DNA from 4 places in the Pseudomonas sp. FG98 genome. Region 4 is predicted to be linked to each of the others. Evidence: predicted binding sites of a transcription regulator. Region 4 holds the regulator's gene; each other region holds the start of a gene.
The links. The regulator sigma-54, encoded in region 4, starts transcription at its own class of promoters, with help from an activator protein. The targets are predictions, from matches to a motif close to ANTGGCATNNANNTTGCTNT.
Positions count from the first base shown of each region.

Region 1: the regulator sigma-54 is predicted to act here: its motif matches at 2,578-2,597, upstream of ACODSK_RS29255 (CmpA/NrtA family ABC transporter substrate-binding protein).
Region 2: the regulator sigma-54 is predicted to act here: its motif matches at 2,388-2,407, upstream of nirB (nitrite reductase large subunit NirB).
Region 3: the regulator sigma-54 is predicted to act here: its motif matches at 1,834-1,853, upstream of flgB (flagellar basal body rod protein FlgB).

Region 1 covers NZ_JBMDIJ010000099.1:4,170-8,751, forward strand. The annotation lists gene rlmKL (bifunctional 23S rRNA (guanine(2069)-N(7))-methyltransferase RlmK/23S rRNA (guanine(2445)-N(2))-methyltransferase RlmL) at 1-633, opposite strand, end outside; gene rmf (ribosome modulation factor) at 1,166-1,381, shown strand; gene ACODSK_RS29250 (quinone-dependent dihydroorotate dehydrogenase) at 1,485-2,510, opposite strand; gene ACODSK_RS29255 (CmpA/NrtA family ABC transporter substrate-binding protein) at 2,668-3,858, shown strand; gene ACODSK_RS29260 (ANTAR domain-containing response regulator) at 3,873-4,448, shown strand.
Region 2 covers NZ_JBMDIJ010000036.1:736-5,317, forward strand. The annotation lists gene nirB (nitrite reductase large subunit NirB) at 1-2,238, opposite strand, end outside; gene ACODSK_RS19705 (DUF6708 domain-containing protein) at 2,595-3,362, opposite strand; gene ACODSK_RS19710 (DUF6708 domain-containing protein) at 3,359-4,153, opposite strand; gene ACODSK_RS19715 (DUF6708 domain-containing protein) at 4,150-4,582, opposite strand, start outside.
Region 3 covers NZ_JBMDIJ010000015.1:69,678-74,259, forward strand. The annotation lists gene flgE (flagellar hook protein FlgE) at 1-163, opposite strand, end outside; gene flgD (flagellar hook assembly protein FlgD) at 191-916, opposite strand; gene flgC (flagellar basal body rod protein FlgC) at 932-1,372, opposite strand; gene flgB (flagellar basal body rod protein FlgB) at 1,376-1,786, opposite strand; gene ACODSK_RS12730 (autotransporter family protein) at 2,130-4,582, shown strand, end outside.
Region 4 covers NZ_JBMDIJ010000006.1:30,077-34,658, reverse strand. The annotation lists gene ACODSK_RS06305 (HPr family phosphocarrier protein) at 1-110, opposite strand, end outside; gene rapZ (RNase adapter RapZ) at 131-985, opposite strand; gene ptsN (PTS IIA-like nitrogen regulatory protein PtsN) at 988-1,452, opposite strand; gene hpf (ribosome hibernation-promoting factor, HPF/YfiA family) at 1,465-1,773, opposite strand; gene ACODSK_RS06285 (RNA polymerase factor sigma-54) at 1,855-3,348, opposite strand; gene lptB (LPS export ABC transporter ATP-binding protein) at 3,524-4,249, opposite strand; gene lptA (lipopolysaccharide transport periplasmic protein LptA) at 4,249-4,582, opposite strand, start outside.

The DNA of each region.
Region 1 (4,582 bases), on a different contig from region 4:
GAGGAAGGTCCCGACACCGCACATCGGGTCGGCCAGCGCCCCACCTTCGGCGGCGATGCGCGGCCAGCCGGCACGGATCAGCACGGCGGCGGCGAGGTTTTCCTTGAGCGGCGCAGCGCCTTGCTGCAGGCGGTAGCCGCGCTGGTGCAGGCTGTGGCCGGAGAGGTCGAGGGAGAGGATCGCTTCACCGCGCTCCAGGCGCAGGTGCACGCGCAGGTCGGGATTGAGCTTGTCGATCGACGGGCGCTCGCCCTGGGCATTACGCAGCTTGTCGACGATGGCGTCCTTGACCTTCAGGGCACCGAAGTGGGTGTTGTCGATGCCCGAGCCATGGCCGCTGAACTCCACCGCCAGGGTGCCGGCGGCGTCCAGGTGTTCCTGCCAGTCGACCTCGTGGACGCCGTCGTACAGATCGTCGGCGTTCTTCATGTTGAAGCGCTTGAGTACCAGCAGCACGCGGTTGGCCAGGCGCGACCACAGGCACAGGCGGTAGGCGGTTTCCATATCGGCCGAGCCGCGCAGGGCCGAGGTGTGCTCGCGCACGTCCTCCAGGCCAAGGCCGCGGGCCTCATCGGCGAGCAGGCCTTCCAGGCCTTTGGGACAGGTGAGATAGAGTTCGAAACGGTCCGACATGGGTCAATCCAGCCTTGTAGTGAAGGTGCGAGCGCATCGCCCTTCGAAGTTTGATCGGAGACCTTCTGCAAGCCTCCGAGTGGTACGACTTCGCGTACCGGGCCACCCGACGCGGTCCTTCCTGCGCTGGCAAAAAGGCTTTGATCGTCGGGCAGATGGAATAATTCTGTTGCTGTGGGTCACAAAAGTGACCCTTCGTCGTTTTATCGGCCAGCGCCGGAAAATGCTCCTGACGATGGCCTTTTGCTGCAAAGGCCGGGTAACTCCTGATGATAGTTGGCTTTACCCGGGATCTCCTTCCGTCGCAATTTTTTACTTATCCCCTCACCCATGGAAAGGTTACGTGCTTATGACAATTTGTTCGTTCACACGTCACGCCCCATTGGTTAGAACTCAACTCAGGTCGTGACCGCAACGGTACGACACTTCAGCTCGCCACGCCGGCAGCGAGCGCAAAACCGGCAGAAAGAATCTGCCCGACCTCAGACGAGGTCGACGGGACATTACAGTCAACAAATGAGGGCAGTACCCTATGAGAAGACTTAAGCGTGATCCGTTGGAAAGAGCATTTTCACGTGGCTACCAATACGGAGTCACCGGCAAATCCCGCGAGCTTTGCCCCTTCACCCTACCCTCCGTGCGCCAGGCATGGATCAATGGCTGGCGTGAAGGACGGGGCGACAACTGGGATGGCATGACCGGCACCGCTGGTATCCATAGACTCAACGAAGTTCACGCCGTTGGCTGATCGAGGAGCTTCAACCGAATAACCGCTTCACATGCGCGCCCCATCCGGGCGGCGGGCTTCGGCCCAGGGGGCCCCAAATGGGGCCCTTTTTTATGGCCGCGGATTAGCGGCCAGGCATCGCAGCAATGGCATCCACCGCTTCACGAATCAGCGCCGGGCCCTTGTAGATGAAGCCGGAGTAGATCTGCACCAGGCTGGCGCCGGCAGCGATCTTCTCGGCGGCGTGACGGCCTTCGGTGATACCACCTGCAGCGATGATCGGCATGCGCCCGGCCAGCTCACCCGCCAGGACCTTCACGGTGTTGGTGCTCTTCTCACGGACCGGGGCGCCGGACAGGCCGCCGGCCTCGTTCGCGTGGTTCAGGCCTTCGACGCCCTCGCGGCTGAGGGTGGTGTTGGTGGCGATCACCGCATCCATACCCGATTCCAGCAGCGCTGCCGCCACCAGTGCGGTTTCCTCGTCGGTCATGTCCGGGGCGATCTTGATCGCTACCGGTACCCGCTTGCCGTGGGCCAGGGCCAGTTCTTCACGGCGCACGGCCAGGGTATCGAGCAGTTGCTTGAGCGAGTCACCGAACTGCAGGCTGCGCAGGCCCGGGGTGTTGGGCGAGCTGACGTTGACGGTGATGTAGCTGGCGTGGGTGTAGACCTTGTCCAGGCAGATCAGGTAGTCGTCCACCGCGCGCTCGACCGGGGTGTCGAAGTTCTTGCCGATATTGATGCCGAGCACGCCCTTGTAGCTGGAGGCGCGCACGCGGTTGATCAGGTTGTCCACGCCAAGGTTGTTGAAGCCCATGCGATTGATGATCGCCTCGGCTTCCGGCAGGCGGAAGATCCGCGGCTTCGGGTTGCCCGGCTGCGAACGCGGGGTCACGGTGCCGATCTCGACGAAGCCGAAGCCCAGTTGGGCGAAGCCGTCGATGGCCGCGCCGTTCTTGTCCAGGCCGGCGGCCAGGCCGACCGGGTTGGCGAACTCCAGGCCCATGACCTTCACCGGCAAACGCGCCGGCGCCTTGGTCAACAGCCCGTTGAGGCCCAGGCGGCCGCCGGCACCGATCAGGTCGAGCGACAGGTCGTGGGAAGTTTCCGGGGACAGTTTGAACAACAGCTGGCGGGCCAGGTTATACATGGGCGGGCTTGGCTCTGGATTTGGAGAGGTGGCGATTATAGCCACGGCGGGCTTTGGGTGACAGGGGCTTGGCATATGGGTTGCTTGAGCGCCTGCATGGGGTCGGCATCTTCAAGACGCTGGCCAAGCGCTTTACCTGCCGGGCGACTGCACTGCGATGACCGATTTTTCCCCCTCCCCCCTGGCCTGGCTGCACGGCAGCGATGCGCCGGAAAAGACCAGCCTCAACATCGGCTTCATGGCCCTGAGCGACTGTGCGCCCCTGGTGGTCGCCGCGACCCAGGGCTTTGCCCAGCCCCATGGCCTGACCCTCAATCTCAAGCGCCAGAGTTCCTGGGCCGGGCTGCGCGACGGGCTGCTCAGCGGCGAGCTGGATGCCGTGCATTGCCTGTACGGCCTGACCTACGCCGTCCACCTGGGCATCGGCGGTGTTGCCGCAGCGCCGATGTCGGTGCTGATGGGCCTTAACCACAATGGCCAGAGCATCAACCTGTCTCCGGACTTGCGGGCCTTGGGCGTGACCACTCCTGAGGCACTGGAACGCCATGTGCACCAAAGCCGCGCAAAACTGACCTTCGCCCAGACCTTCCCCACCGGCACCCATGCCATGTGGCTGTATTACTGGCTCGCCAGCCAGGGCATTCATCCCTTGCAGGACGTCAACAGCGTGGTGGTTCCGCCCTCGCAGATGCTCGCCCACCTGCGCGCCGGTCGCATCGACGGTTTCTGCGTGGGCGAACCCTGGTCGGCCAACGCGGTGAACCAAGGCATGGGCTTTACCCTGGCCACCAGCCAATCGATCTGGCCGGATCACCCGGAGAAAGTGCTGGCCAGCACTGCCGCCTTCACCCAGCAATATCCCAACAGCGCCCGCGCCCTGGTGGCCTCGGTGCTGGCGGCCAGCCGCTTCATCGAGGAAAGCCTGGAAAACCGCCGCGCCACCGCGCGCCTGCTCAGCGCCGAAAACTACCTCGACGCACCGCTGGAGGATATCGAGCCGCGCATGCTCGGCGACTACAGCGACGGCCTGGGTAACCACTGGCACGACGCCCACGCCCTGAGCCTGCACAACGGCGGCGCGGCCAACGTGCCGTACCTGTCCGACGGCATGTGGTTCATGACCCAGTTCCGTCGCTGGGGCCTGCTGCGGGAAGATCCCGACTACCTGGGCGTGGCCCGCGAGGTCCAGCAACTCGGCCTGTATCGCGATGCCGCCACCAGCCTTGGCATCGATTGCCCGGTCGCGGTCATGCGCAGCAGCCAACTGATCGACGGTGTGGTCTGGGATGGCAGCGATCCGCGCGGCTACGCCCACGGCTTCCGCCTGCACGCTTTGTCCGACCACTAACAGGAGTTGCCCTGATGTTGCGAATCCTGTTGATCGACGACACCGAGAAGAAGGTCGGACGGCTGCGTGCAGCGCTGGTGGAAGCCGGCTTCGAGGTGATCGAGGAGTCCGGCCTGACCATCGACCTGCCGGCGCGCGTCGAAACGGTGCGTCCGGATGTGATTTTGATCGATACCGAATCACCGGGCCGCGATGTGATGGACCAGGTGGTGCTGGTCAGCCGCGACCTGCCGCGGCCGATCGTGATGTTTACCGACGAGCACGATCCGGGGGTGATGCGCCAGGCGATCCAGGCCGGGGTCAGTGCCTATATCGTCGAGGGCATCCATGCCCGGCGCCTGCAGCCGATCCTCGACGTGGCCATGGCCCGCTTCGAAAGCGACCAGGCGCTCAAGGCCCAGCTCCAGGCCCGCGACCAGCAACTGGCCGAGCGCAAGCGCATCGAGCTGGCCAAGGGACTGTTGATGAAGATGAAGGACTGTGATGAGGAACAGGCCTACACCCTGATGCGCAGGCAGGCCATGAGCAAGCAGCAGAAGCTGATCCAGGTGGCGGAGCAGATCATTGCCATGCATGACCTGTTGGGCTGATTTGTCATCAGGGCCTTATCACTTCTTGTGCCTGGCCTGGATCATGCGGCTGACCCAGCCCCCTGTGGGAGCCGGCATTGCCGGCGATGAGGCCATCAGCCTCGACATCGATCTTGCTGGTCTAGTTGTTCTTG
Region 2 (4,582 bases), on a different contig from region 4:
GATGTAGAACATCAACACGCGGTCGATCAGACGCACCAGGGTGGCGTCATCCAGGTCGGTAGCGAACAGTTCGGCGTGACGCGGGCGCATGCCGCCGTTGCCGCAGATGTACAGATTCCAGCCCTTCTCGGTGGCGATCACGCCGATGTCCTTGCTCTGCGCCTCGGCACACTCGCGGGTACAGCCCGACACGGCGAACTTGAGCTTGTGCGGCGAACGCAGGCCCTTGTAGCGGTCTTCCAGCAGCAGGGCCATCTTCACGCTGTCCTGCACGCCGTAGCGGCACCAGGTGCTGCCGACGCAGGACTTCACGGTACGGGTCGACTTGCCGTAGGCATGCCCGGTCTCGAAGCCGGCGGCGATCAGCTCTTCCCAGATCAGCGGCAACTCGTGCAACTGCGCGCCGAACAGGTCGATGCGCTGGCCGCCGGTAATCTTGGTGTAGAGGTCGTATTTCTTCGCCACCTCGCCGATCACGATCAGCTTGTCCGGGGTGATCTCGCCGCCCGGAATTCGCGGCACCACCGAGTAGGTGCCGTTCTTCTGCATGTTGGCCATGAAGGTGTCGTTGGTGTCCTGCAGCGGCACCAGCGCCGGGTCCATGATCGGCTGGTTCCAGCACGAGGCGAGGATCGAACCGACCGTGGGCTTGCAGATGTCGCAGCCAAGATGGCCCTTGCCATGGCGCGCCAGCAGCTCGTCGAAATCGCGAATGCCCTCGACCCGCACCAGCGCATAGAGCTCCTGGCGGGTGTAGGCGAAGTGTTCGCAGAGGCTCTTGTCCACGGCCACGCCGCGGGCGGTCAGTTCGTGCTCGAAGACCTGCTTGAGCAAGGCCGCGCAACCGCCGCAACCGGTGGCCGCCTTGGTGCAGCCCTTGACCGCTGCCAGGTCGCCGCAGCCGCTGTCGATGGCGGCACAGATCGCGCCCTTGCTGACGTTGTGGCAGGAGCAGATGGTCGCGCTGTCGGGCAAGGCATCGGCACCCAGGGCCGGCGCACCGCCGGATTGCGGCAGGATCAGCGCCGCCGGCTCGTCCGGCACGGCGATGCCGTTCTGCACGTATTGCAGCAGGGTGTCGTAGTAGCTGTTGTCGCCCACCAGCACGGCGCCGATCACCCGCTTGCCGCTGGCATCCAGGACCAGGCGCCGGTAGCTGCTGCCGCCCTCGTCGATAAAGCGGTAGCTGCGTGCCCCCGGCGTGGCGCCATGGGCATCGCCGATGGAGCCGACATCGACGCCGAGCAGCTTGAGCTTGGTCGACATGTCCGCCCCGGCGAACGGCTCCGCAGCCTGCCCGGCCAGGGCCGCAGCCAGGTTGCGGGCCATGCTGTAGCCGGGCGCCACCAGGCCGAACACGCTGCCATTCCACGAGGCGCACTCGCCGATGGCGTAGATGCGCGGGTCACTGCTGCGGCATTCGCCATCGATCACCACGCCACCACGAGTCGCCACTTCCAGGCCGCAGGCACGGGCCAGGGTATCCTGCGGGCGGATACCGGCGGAGAACACGATCAGGTCGGTCTCAAGAAACTCGCCGCCGTCGAAATTCATCCGGTAGCGATACTCTTCCCCGGCAACGATCGCCTGGGTCGCCCGGGACAGATGCACGCCAACCCCCAGCGCCTCGATCCGCGCGCGCAGCGCCGCACCGCCCTCGCCGTCCAGCTGTACCGGCATCAGGCGCGGGGCGAACTCCACCACATGGGCTTCCAGGCCCAGTGACTTGAGGGCGTTGGCCGCCTCCAGGCCGAGCAGCCCGCCCCCCACCACCACACCGCGCCGAGCACTGGTCGCAGCGGCGCGAATGCCGTCGAGATCGTCCAGGGTGCGATAGACCAGCCGCGCCGAACCTTCGGAACCCTGGATCGGCGGCACGAAGGGATAGGAACCGGTAGCAAGGATCAATTGGTCATAGGCATAACGCCCCGCGCTGGTCACCACCTCGCGGCGCTCGCGGTCGATCTCCAGCACCGCCTCGCCCAGATGCAAGGCCACACCGTGCTCGCCATACAGACCGGCCTCCCCCAGTGCCAGAGCCTCGGCATCGCTGCCGGCGAAGTACTCGGACAGGTGTACCCGATCGTAGGCACGCTGGCGTTCCTCGCCGAACACCCGCACCTCGAAACGGGCCAGGGCACCGCGCTCGATCAATTGCTCGACGCAGTGATGACCGACCATGCCGTTGCCGACGATAACCAGCTTTTCTCGTTGTTGGATGGACGCAAAGGCGTTCATGCGCGGTTCCTCACGGTGCGGGGCGAACCCCAAAAAAAACACAAAAAAAGGCGCCTGGAGCCGAAGCTCCAGGCGCCTTTGCCTGGTCTTGATCGTTATGGTCCGAAAAGGTGATCGACGTTGACCACCGGGGACGTTGTGAAACGGTAAAAGCAGGGACTGTGCCAAGTGCGGATATGGCCTGAAATCGGGGGATTTCAGGGTTTATCGGGGGTGAGATCGAACCATGGTGGTGCAGTGGTCACTGTTTTGGAGCACGGGTGGGGCCATGGCCACGCGGTTTAAAACGCAGGCCTGCGTCAAGACCGATGATGTCTATTAGCGGGACATTCATGTTGCATCCTGGATGAATGTGCTCATGGCGCAGTCCTCGATTCCAGATCCATATCCGCAGGCCATTCCACCTTGGGCGCCAGGTAAAGGGCGATGTTGAAATCCGACACATTGTTGTGATCTTTTGGCCGGCCAGGAGGGGGTAGTGCATCAGGGCCTTGTTGCATGTAGGTGCAGATATAGGCCCAGGCATGCTGGTCGGCGCCCATGGTGGTCAGGGGGAAGCGGTCGATGACTTCGTTGGTGCCGGGCTTGACGATGGAAAGCACTACGCCGCCCTTGATGACCACTCCATTTCCCGTTGCGCCGCGCTTTAACCAGCGTTCGGCACGAACCTGGGACCAGTCATAGGCAACTGGTTCCACTCGCCAGCGTTCGAAGGGGTTCCACCAGCGGAAGTTGAAGTTGTAGGCGTAGATGCGTTGGCGAACTCTGTTGAAGCGCAGGGGTTGATCTCGTGGAGGTGCCAGTTCAAATTTAACAGCGAGCAGGAACGTCCAAACTCCAACGCAAGCGCTAGAGATAAACATCAGCCACTCTTCTAATTTGAATGCCAAACCAGACGAAAAGAAACTCCATATTATGTCTACCGTCAGGAACCCTTGGAATGGCACGAACCAGATCAATAGCCCTCTTAAAAGCGCAGATGCACGCGGTAACTCCAGAAAGACATGATCTTGATGGTTGGGGGTATCGAATCCGAGCGCTGGAATTACGACAGGCGGATTATCAGGACAAGGCAGATCTTCCTGCCAGCCCGAGCAGGGTGGAACAAGTTTCGGCCTGCTCATAAGCCCCCAACTCCTGGCGCAGTCCTCGACTCCAGATCCATATCCGCAGGCCATTCCACCTTGGGCGCCAGTAGAAGGGCGATGTTTGCTCCCACATCGTTGTGATCTTTCGGCCGGCCAGGCGGTGGTAGTGCATCAGGGCCTTGTTGCATATAAGTGCAGACATAGGCCCAGGCATGCTGGTCGGCGCCCATGGTGGTCAGGGGGAAACGGTCGATGACTTCGTTGGTGCCTGGCTTGACGATGGAGAGCATCACGCCGCCCTTGATGACCACTCCATTTCCCGTCGCACCGCGCTTTAACCAGCGTTCGGCGCGGACTTGGGACCAGTCGTAGACCACCGGTTCCACCCGCCAGCGTTCAAACGGATTCCACCAGCGATAAATGAAGTTGTAGGCATAGATGCGTTGGCGGGCGCGGTTGAAGCGTAAGGGCTGATCTCGGGGAGGCGCCAATTCAATTTTCATGCAGAAAATAAGTGACCAAATACCAACGAGAATACCAATGAGGAATACGGTCCAGTCTTCGGTTTTCAGCACACGCTCAGTTGTTAGATAGCCCCATAACAGATCGACAGTCAGTGTGCTCTGAAATGGTACGAACCAGAGCAACCATCCTCTTAAAAGTGCCGACGCACGTGGTAACTCCAAAAAGACATGATCTTGATGATTGGGAGTAGCGAATCCGAGCGCTGGAACTACGACAGGTGGATTATCAGGATGGGGCAGATCTTCCTGCCAGCCAGAGCAGGGCGGAACAAGTTTTGGCCTGCTCATAAGCCCCCAACTCATGGCGCAGTCCTCGATTCCAGATCCATATCCGCAGGCCATTTCACCTTGGGCGCCAGGAGAAGGGCGATATTGTGCTCCATCACATTGTTGTGGTCTTTCGGCCGGCCAGGCGGTGGTAGTGCATCAGGACCTTGTTGCATGTAGGTACAGACATAGGCCCAGGCATGCTGGTCGGCGCCCATGGTGGTCAGGGGGAAACGGTCGATGACTTCGTTGGTGCCCGGCTTGACGATGGAGAGCACCACGCCGCCCTTGATGACTACTCCATCCATCGTTGCACCACGCTTTAACCAGCGCTCGGCGCGGACCTGGGACCAGTCGTAAGCGACCGGCTCCACCCACCAGCGTTCGAAGGGGTTCCACCAGCGGAATTTGAAGTTGTAGGCGTAGAGGCGTTGGCGGGCTCGGTTGAAGCGTAGGGGTTGATCT
Region 3 (4,582 bases), on a different contig from region 4:
CGGTCTTGCTGCCGACGCCGAGCTTGCTCGCCGAGTAGACGTCTTCGAATTCCGCGCGGGAGGATTTGAAGCCGGTGGTGGCAACGTTGGCGATGTTGTTGCCGGTAACGTCCAGCTGCTTGCTGGCTGCATAGAGACCGCTAAGGCCGATATTGAAGGACATCTTTCACTCCTGTGCCGTTAGCCGGCTCTATATACCGATGGTTTGCACTTTGGACAGCGCGACGCTGCCCAGACCGGCGAGATTGAGCATCATCTCGCCCCCTGTCTGACTGATGGTGACGCTGCTGACGGTGGCCGGGAGCAGGGTGTACATCTCCATGGCCTTGCCGTCGACGGTGGTGGTCGCCTTGAAGGTGTAGGTGTCCGGCGCGACCACTTCGCCTTTTTCGTTCTTGCCGTCCCAGACGAACGCGGCGTTGCCGGTGGACTGGTCGCCCAGGTCCAGGGTACGCACGGTGTTGCCGTCCTTGTCGGTGATGGTCACCTTGACGTCGGTGACCGACTGCGGCACCACCACCGAACCGTTCAGGCTCTTGCTGGTATCGACCACAGCCTTGTCGGTCTGGGCGATCACCGAGCGACCGACCAGGGACGAGGCCTGCAGGGCCTGGGACGATTTGTAGTTGCTGGAAATCGCGGTGACCGACTCGTTCAGCGAGGTGATGCCCTCAAGGCTGCTGAACTGCGCGAGCTGGGCGACGAATTCGCTGTTGTCCTGCGGATCGAGCGGGTTCTGGTGCTGCATCTGGGTCACCAGAAGCTGCAGGAACGCGTCCTTGCCGAGGGTCTGGCCACCGGTGGAGCTGTTGGTGGCGGAGGCGACGCCGGATTGCGAGGTGGTGCTCTTGACCCCGGACGCCTTGATGACGTCGTTGAGGTTCACCCCTGCTGTCGTATCGTTGACGCTAGCCATTGGCGCGGTCCCTTATCACTGACCCAGGGTCAGAACTTTCTGCATCATGGTCTTGGCCGTGTTCATCAACTCGGCGTTGGTCTGGAACGAGCGGCTGGCCGAGATCATGTCAGCCATTTCCTCGACCACGTTGACGTTCGGGTAGTAGACGTAGCCGTCCTTGTTCGCCGCCGGGTGGTTCGGCTCGTAGCGGGCCTCGAGGTTGCTCTGGTCCTCGACCACGCCGAGCACCTGCACGCCCTGCCCTGCCGCGTCCTGGTCCTGGAACAGCGACTGGCTGCCGTTCTGCGCCTGCTGGAAGGTGGTGGCAAACACCGGGTGACGGGCACGGTAGGTCTGGTCGATGCTCGACGAGACGGTCTCGGCGTTGGCGATGTTCGAGGCGACGGTGTTCAGACGGGTGGTCTGGGCGCTCATGCCGCTACCGGCGATGTTGAAAACACTGGCGAGGGACATGGATTACTCTCCGCGCAGGGCCGAAACCAGCCCTTTGAATTTACTGTTGAGCAGCGTGAAGCTGGCCTGGAAGCCCACGGCGTTTTCCGCGTAGTTGGACTGCTCCATCTGCGCATCGACGGTGTTCTGGTCGATCGACGGCTGCGCCGGCGTGCGGTATTGCAGGGCCTCGTCGCTGAGGCTCACGCCATCGGCCTCGATGTGCCGGGCGTTGGTCCGCTCCAGGGCAAAATGACCGCCCTTCTGGGTCTTTTCGGTCTCGGCGGCGAGCACGCTGGAAAAGTCCATGTCCCGCGCCTTGAAGTTCGGCGTATCGGCGTTGGCGATGTTGTTGGCCAGCACCTCGGCGCGCTGGGCACGGAAGCTCAGGGCCTTTTCATGGATACCGAGCGCTTTGTCGAAACTGATGCTCATGTCGGGGAAACCTTCGAAGGTTGACCGGATGGTTCGTTGGCGATGAGAGAGCAAGTCCTGTGCCAAAAAACGAAACCCCAGTAAAACCGGGGCTTTTGCGATTTTGCCGGGGGTGGCAATGACGGAAAAGCGGCAATTACTTTCCGCTGGATGCCGCCCGCGGCAGGAGAAAGCGGCAACACAGCCGAAAAAACCGGCGCCAAAAACATGTCATTTTAATATCAAGTCTTTTAACATCCGCCCGCTCGTTGCGTGGCGATTAGCCACTACCACCGTCCCGGCTGTTGCCACGCAAGGAATGCATCATGACTACAAGACGTTTAAGGACTGAACCGTGACTTCCATGCTTTTCCGCAAGACCCTGCTCGCCGTGGCCATCACCGCCACTACCCTTCCTGCCTATGCACAGACCGTGCAACTGACCGATGCCGGCTTCGTCAGTGACCGCCAGTTCTATACCGAAGACCTGGAGATCACCGGCAGCTACAACGGCGGTGCCGATGAGGACGCCATCGCGCTCAACGGCAGCTACCTGGAAAAGAACCTGATCCTCAATGCGACGATCAATAGCACCGGCGACTTCGCTGGCGGCGTGGATATGGACGCCTTTAGCCAGGCAACCAATTGGTACCCCACCTACATCACAGGTGACGTCACCAACAAAGGCAGCATCAGCGCCATTGGCAGCGGAGCCAACGCACTGCTGATCGACCCGGCCGTTATCGGCGGCAGCGTGATCAACGAAGGCCTGCTCTATGCCAAGGGCGAGCCGCTGCAAGACGACAATGACATCGATGCTGCCCGAGCCATCGACATCAGCGGGTCAAGCATCATCGCCAAAAACCTGGTGAATACCGCCAGCGGCCGCATCATCGCCGAAGGCACGAACGCCAAGGGCATCAGCATGGAAGGCGGCAGTATCGTCGGCAAGCTCATCAACGACGGCCTGATCCAGGTCACCGGTGATGGCGCCACGGCCGTCGACATCACCACCAACGAACACACCTGGCCCTCCGACATGGCCGACCTGGGCGGCATCGAGAACCACGGCACCATCATCGCCAGCGGCGACGATGCCGAAGGCATCCGCATCGACGGCGTCAGCTTTACCAGCAAAGATGCACACCTGATCAACACCGGCACGATCCAGGCCACCGATGCCGCTATCGTCGTCGGCGGTACCGACATCGACGTCTACAACGAGCAGAACGCGCCAATCCAGATCATCAACAGCGGCAAGCTGATCTCCGCCGACGAAGCCGTGGACGCTAGCGAGGCCAACAAAGACGTTCATCTGATCCTGCAGGACGGCAGCCAGATCACCGGCAACCTGATCGACCTGGACAACATCGAGGTAACCGGCAACGTCGACTTCACCGGCACCGACAGCACAAGCGATGGCTACAACATCCGCATGTGGGACCCCGAGACCGAATGGCTCGACGTCGGCAGCGTCTCCGAAGAAACCCCGGCCCAGCTCAACCTGCTGAGCGCTCACACCAGCCTGGATGGCAACCTGTACGTCGCCGGCAATTCCGCGCTGGGCCTGAACCTGTACAGCGCCACCAACCCCAACGTAGCGGTCCTGAGCGTTACCGGCACCGCCCAATTCGGCAAGGACGCGCAGATCAAGCTGGCCGCGCAGGGTAGCGACTTCTCCGCCAACGGCAGCGTGTACACGCTGATCCAGGCCGGCCAGATCGAGGTACTGACCGCTGACGGCGAAGAGGTCGACCCGAACGGCAAGCTGAATCTGGTCAGCTCTTCCGCGCTGCTCAACGTCGACAGCTACACGCTGGAAAACAACACCCTGGTGGCTACCGTCACCGGCAAGGGCGAGAGCGAAATCAACGACATCATCACCGGCAACGGCGGTTCGGCGAACAGCCAGAAGGCCATCGGCAGCCTGCTCAACGACGGTGTGATCGGTCGCATCAGCCAGCAGAACCCCAACGACCCACTGCTGCAAACCCTGCTCAACGCCAACGAAGCCGACCTGACCCGCGTCGCCGAGCAACTGACCCCGGAAACCAACGGCGGCGCCACCCAGGCGGCCACCACCAGCCAGAACCTGGTCAGCAACGTCACCGGCAGCCGCACCAGCAGCCTGCGCGGTGCCTCGTCGGGTGAAGCCTTCAAGGAAGCCGGTGTCTGGGTACAAAGCCTGTACAGCGACGCCACCCAGGACCTGCGTGACGGCGTGGCCGGCTACAACGCCTACAGCCGCGGTATCGCCGTGGGTGCAGACGGCAAGCTGAACGACCAGTTGACCCTGGGCCTGGCCTACAGCTTCATCAACACCGACGTGAACGGCAAAAGCGGCAACAAGACCGAAGTCGACAGCCACGCCTTCACCCTGTACGGCGGTTATGAGCTGGGCAACTACTTCGTTGACGGCAGCCTGACCTACGGCATCAACGACAACGACAGCAAGCGCCAGATCGCCAGCACCCAGGCCAAGGCCAGCTACGACAGCGACCTGCTCGGCCTGAACCTGGTCGGTGGCTACACCTGGAAGATCAACCCGCAAGTGCTGGTCGAACCACGCCTGGCCGCGCGCTACAGTCTGGTGAACATCGACGGTTACCGCGAGAAGGGTTCGTCGGCGGCGCTGAAAGTGGAAGACCAGCGCTACGAAGCGATCGAGCTGGGCGCAGGCGCACGTGTTGCCGGCAGCTTCAACCTCGGTGCCGGCACCCTGGAGCCGCAGGTCAAGCTGATGGCTTACCACGACTTCGCCGCCGACCAGGCCAGCAGCACCTCGACCTTCCTGCTCGGCAACACGCCGTTCGTTAC
Region 4 (4,582 bases):
CGTCCAACCTTGACCGCGCAGGGAAACTTGCCCGCCACGCCGACGAACTTGGCAGCCGCACGGGCATGCAGGCCCAGCTTGTTGATGATCTCGATTTCAATGGCGGGCATCGCGGGTGGGATCCTGTGGACTAGAGGTCGCGGTGGCGAACCTGGACGTTCTTCAATATGGGTTGCAGCAACTGGCCGAGCCGTTCGGTGAGGTAGACCGAGCGATGGTGACCGCCAGTGCAGCCAATGGCAACGGTGACGTAAGCGCGGTTGCTGGCGGCGAAGCGTGGCAACCATTTCAGCAGGTAGGACGATATGTCCTGGAACATTTCTTCCACATCCGGTTGTGCGGCCAGGTAGTCGATCACCGGCTGGTCCCGGCCGGAATGCTCGCGCAATTCAGGTTTCCAGTAGGGATTGGGCAGGCAGCGAACATCGAACACCACGTCGGCATCCACCGGCATGCCGCGCTTGAAGCCGAACGACTCGACCAGGAAGGCCGTGCCGGGCTCGGGTTGATTGAGCAGGCGCAGCTTGATCGAGTCCCGCAACTGGTAAAGGTTGAGGTTGGTGGTGTCGATCTTCAGGTCCGCCAGGTCGGCGATAGGGCCGAGCAGTTCGCTTTCGACCCGGATGGCCTCGGCAAGCGAGCGGTCCTGGTTGGTCAGCGGATGACGTCGGCGAGTTTCGGAGAAACGCTTGAGCAGGGTTTCTTCGTCGGCGTCCAGGTAGAGCACATCGCACTGGATATGCCGGGCCCGTGCTTCTTCGAGCAATTCAGGGAAGCGCGTGAGGTGGCTCGGCAGGTTGCGGGCGTCGATCGACACGGCGACCCGCGGTTGCAGCAGCTCGGTGTTGATCAGCGCGCTCTCCGCCAGCTGCGGAAGCAGGCCGGCGGGGAGGTTGTCGATACAGTAGAAGCCATTGTCTTCCAGGACATCGAGGGCGGTGCTTTTGCCGGATCCGGAACGGCCGCTGACGATGATCAGGCGCATGCTCAGGACTCGTTCTGCGCGTCCAGGACAACCTGGTACAGGGCGGTGCTGCTGTCGGCAGCGCGCAGCCTGTCGCGAACATCCTTGCGGTCGAGCATGCTGGCAATTTGGCGTAGCAGTTCAAGATGCGCATCGGTGGCGGCTTCCGGGACCAGCAGGACGAACAGCAGGTCTACCGGGGCGCCGTCGATGGCGTCGAAATCGATGGGGGCATCCAGATGCAACAGCGCGCTGACCGGGCTGGTGCAGCCCTTGAGGCGGCAGTGAGGGATGGCGATGCCATTGCCGAAACCTGTCGAGCCGAGCTTTTCCCGGGCAATCAGGCTTTCGAACACTTCCTGGTTTTCCAGTCCGGGAACTTCCTTCCCGATCAGGTTGGCGATCTGTTCAAGTACGCGCTTTTTACTGCCTCCCGGCACGTTCACCAGGGAACGGCCGGGGGTCAGGATGGATTCAAGTCGGATCATGGATGAGGGGGATCAGCGGGCCGCTGCACCTTGCAGCAGACTTTGCTGTTTTTCCTTGTGTTTTTTCAGTTGGCGGTCGAGCTTGTCGGTCAAGGAGTCGATGGCGGCATACATGTCGGCGTCTTCGGCATTGGCGACCACTTCACCACCGGGAATCTGCAAGGTCGCCTCCACTTTCTGCTGGAGTTTCTCGACCTTCATGATGACCTGGACGTTGGTGATCCTGTCGAAATGACCCTCCAGGCGCTTGAGCTTGAGCTCGACATATTCACGAAGCGGAGGAGTGACTTCTACATGTTGTCCACTGATGTTGACTTGCATACTGCTTCTCCTTTGTTGCCGTGCATAAAGAGGCAGGTGTTGCGCCTGCCACTGAATTGCGATGGCACATCTCAGGGAATGTCACATCAATCGCTTGCGCTCACTCGATGGTGCAATGCCGAGGGACTCGCGGTACTTGGCGACGGTGCGACGTGCTACCTGGATGCCTTGTGCCTCCAGTAAACCAGCGATCTTGCTGTCACTCAATGGCTTTTTCTGATTTTCCGCGGCAACCAGTTTCTTGATGATCGCGCGGATGGCGGTGGAGGAGCATTCACCGCCTTCGGAGGTGCTGACGTGGCTGGAGAAAAAGTACTTCAGCTCGTAGATGCCACGCGGCGTGTGCATGTATTTCTGCGTGGTCACCCGGGAAATGGTCGACTCGTGCATGCCCACCGCCTCGGCGATATCGTGCAGCACCAGCGGCTTCATGGCTTCGTCGCCGTGGTCGAGGAAACCGCGCTGATGCTCGACGATCTGCGTGGCAACCTTCATCAGGGTCTCGTTGCGGCTCTGCAGGCTCTTGATGAACCAGCGCGCCTCCTGCAACTGGTTGCGCATGAAGGTGTTGTCGGCGCTGGTGTCGGCGCGGCGAACGAAACCGGCGTACTGTGGATTGACCCGCAGGCGCGGTACCGCCTCCTGGTTCAGTTCCACCAGCCAGCGATCGTTGTCCTTGCGCACGATCACGTCGGGTACCACATACTCCGGCTCGCTGGATTCGATCTGCGACCCGGGGCGCGGGTTGAGGCTCTGCACCAGCTCGATGACCTGGCGCAGCTCGTCTTCCTTGAGCTTCATGCGGCGCATCAGCTGGCTGTAGTCGCGGCTGCCGAGCAGGTCGATGTAATCACTCACCAGGCGCTGTGCTTCAGCCATCCATGGGGTGTTGGCGGGCAGTTGGCGCAGTTGCAGCAACAGGCACTCGCCCAGGTTGCGTGCGCCGATGCCGGCGGGTTCGAACTGCTGGATGCGGTGCAGGACGGCTTCGATCTCGTCCAGCTCGATATCGAGCTCGGGATCGAAGGAGTCGCAGATTTCTTCCAGGGTTTCGTCGAGGTAACCCTGATTGTTGATGCAATCGATCAGGGTGACGGCAATGAGGCGGTCGGTGTCCGACATCGGTGCCAGGTTGAGCTGCCAGAGCAGATGGCTCTGCAGGCTCTCGCCCGCGGAGGTGCGGGTGGTGAAGTCCCACTCGTCGTCATCGTTGCTGGGCAGGCTGCTGGCGCTGGTCTGGTAGATATCTTCCCAGGCCGTGTCGACCGGCAGTTCGTTGGGGATGCGCTCGTTCCATTCGCCTTCTTCGAGGTTTTCCGCAGTGGGCCCGGTCTGTTCGAAGCTGCTCTCCTGAGATTCCGCGACGGGTTTGCTCTCGGCGTTGTCGGCCATGGGGTCGCTGTTGTCGAAGTCGTCGCCGTCTTCCTGGCGTTCGAGCATCGGATTGGACTCCAGGGCTTCCTGGATTTCCTGCTGCAGGTCCAGCGTGGAGAGCTGGAGCAGACGGATGGCCTGTTGCAACTGCGGGGTCATCGTCAGTTGCTGGCCCATTCTTAGGACGAGCGATGGTTTCATGGCTGGGGCTTTACACCTTATTCGCCGGCGCGCATGCGCCATCTACTACACGGGCGCTGGGCGCCAATTTTAAGCAAGATATATGCCTGAAATTGTAGCGTTTGCCTAGAGCGCTGTAACAATTAAGCCGCAATAATGGCTGAATGCCAGCGCTCGGTCACTCCGGTATTTCGATCTACAGGCGGAACTCGTGGCCGAGGTACACCTCTTTCACCAGCTGGTTGGCCAGGATGGTTTCCGAATCGCCTTCGGCGATCAACTGGCCGTCGTTGACGATGTACGCGGTTTCGCAGATATCGAGGGTTTCACGGACGTTGTGGTCGGTGATCAGGACGCCGATGCCCTTGGCCTTCAGGTGATGGATGATCTGCTTGATATCGCCGACCGAGATCGGGTCGACGCCGGCGAAGGGTTCGTCGAGCAGGATGAACTTCGGAGCGGTGGCCAGGGCGCGGGCGATTTCCACCCGGCGGCGTTCACCTCCGGACAGGCTCATGCCGAGGTTGTCGCGGATATGGCTGATGTGGAATTCCTGCAGCAGGCTTTCCAGCTCCTTGCGCCGGCCATCGCTGTCGAGGTCCTTGCGCGTCTCCAGGATCGCCATGATGTTGTTGGCCACCGACAGCTTGCGGAAGATCGAGGCTTCCTGGGGCAGGTAACCGATGCCGGCGCGAGCGCGGCCATGCATCGGTTGATGGCTGACATCCAGGTCGTCGATCAGGACGCGGCCCTGGTCGGCCTGGACCAGGCCGACGATCATGTAGAAGCAAGTGGTCTTGCCGGCGCCGTTGGGGCCGAGCAGGCCGACGATCTGGCCGCTGTCGATCGACAGGCTGACATCACGTACCACTTGTCGGCTCTTGTAGCTCTTGGCCAGGTGCTGGGCTTTGAGGGTTGCCATTACTCGGCCTTCTTCTTCGGCTGGATCACCATGTCGATACGCTGGCGTGGTGTCTTGATGTCCTTGCCGCCGCGACCGGCAGTGGCGACCTGGGTCTTGGAGTTGTAGACGATCTTCTCGCCTTCGGTGGTGTTGCCAGCGTTGATTACCTTGGCCTGGTCGGTAAGGATGATCAGGTCCTTGCCGGCCTGGTACTGGATCTGCTTGGCATAGCCTTGCATCTTGTCCGGCTTGGCGGCGTCCTGCTGCTGCTCGAAGTAGGCCAGGCTGCCGACGGAGGTCGCGGTGTCGATATCGCCGGCCTGGTTGAGGGTGACGGTCACGACATTGCCT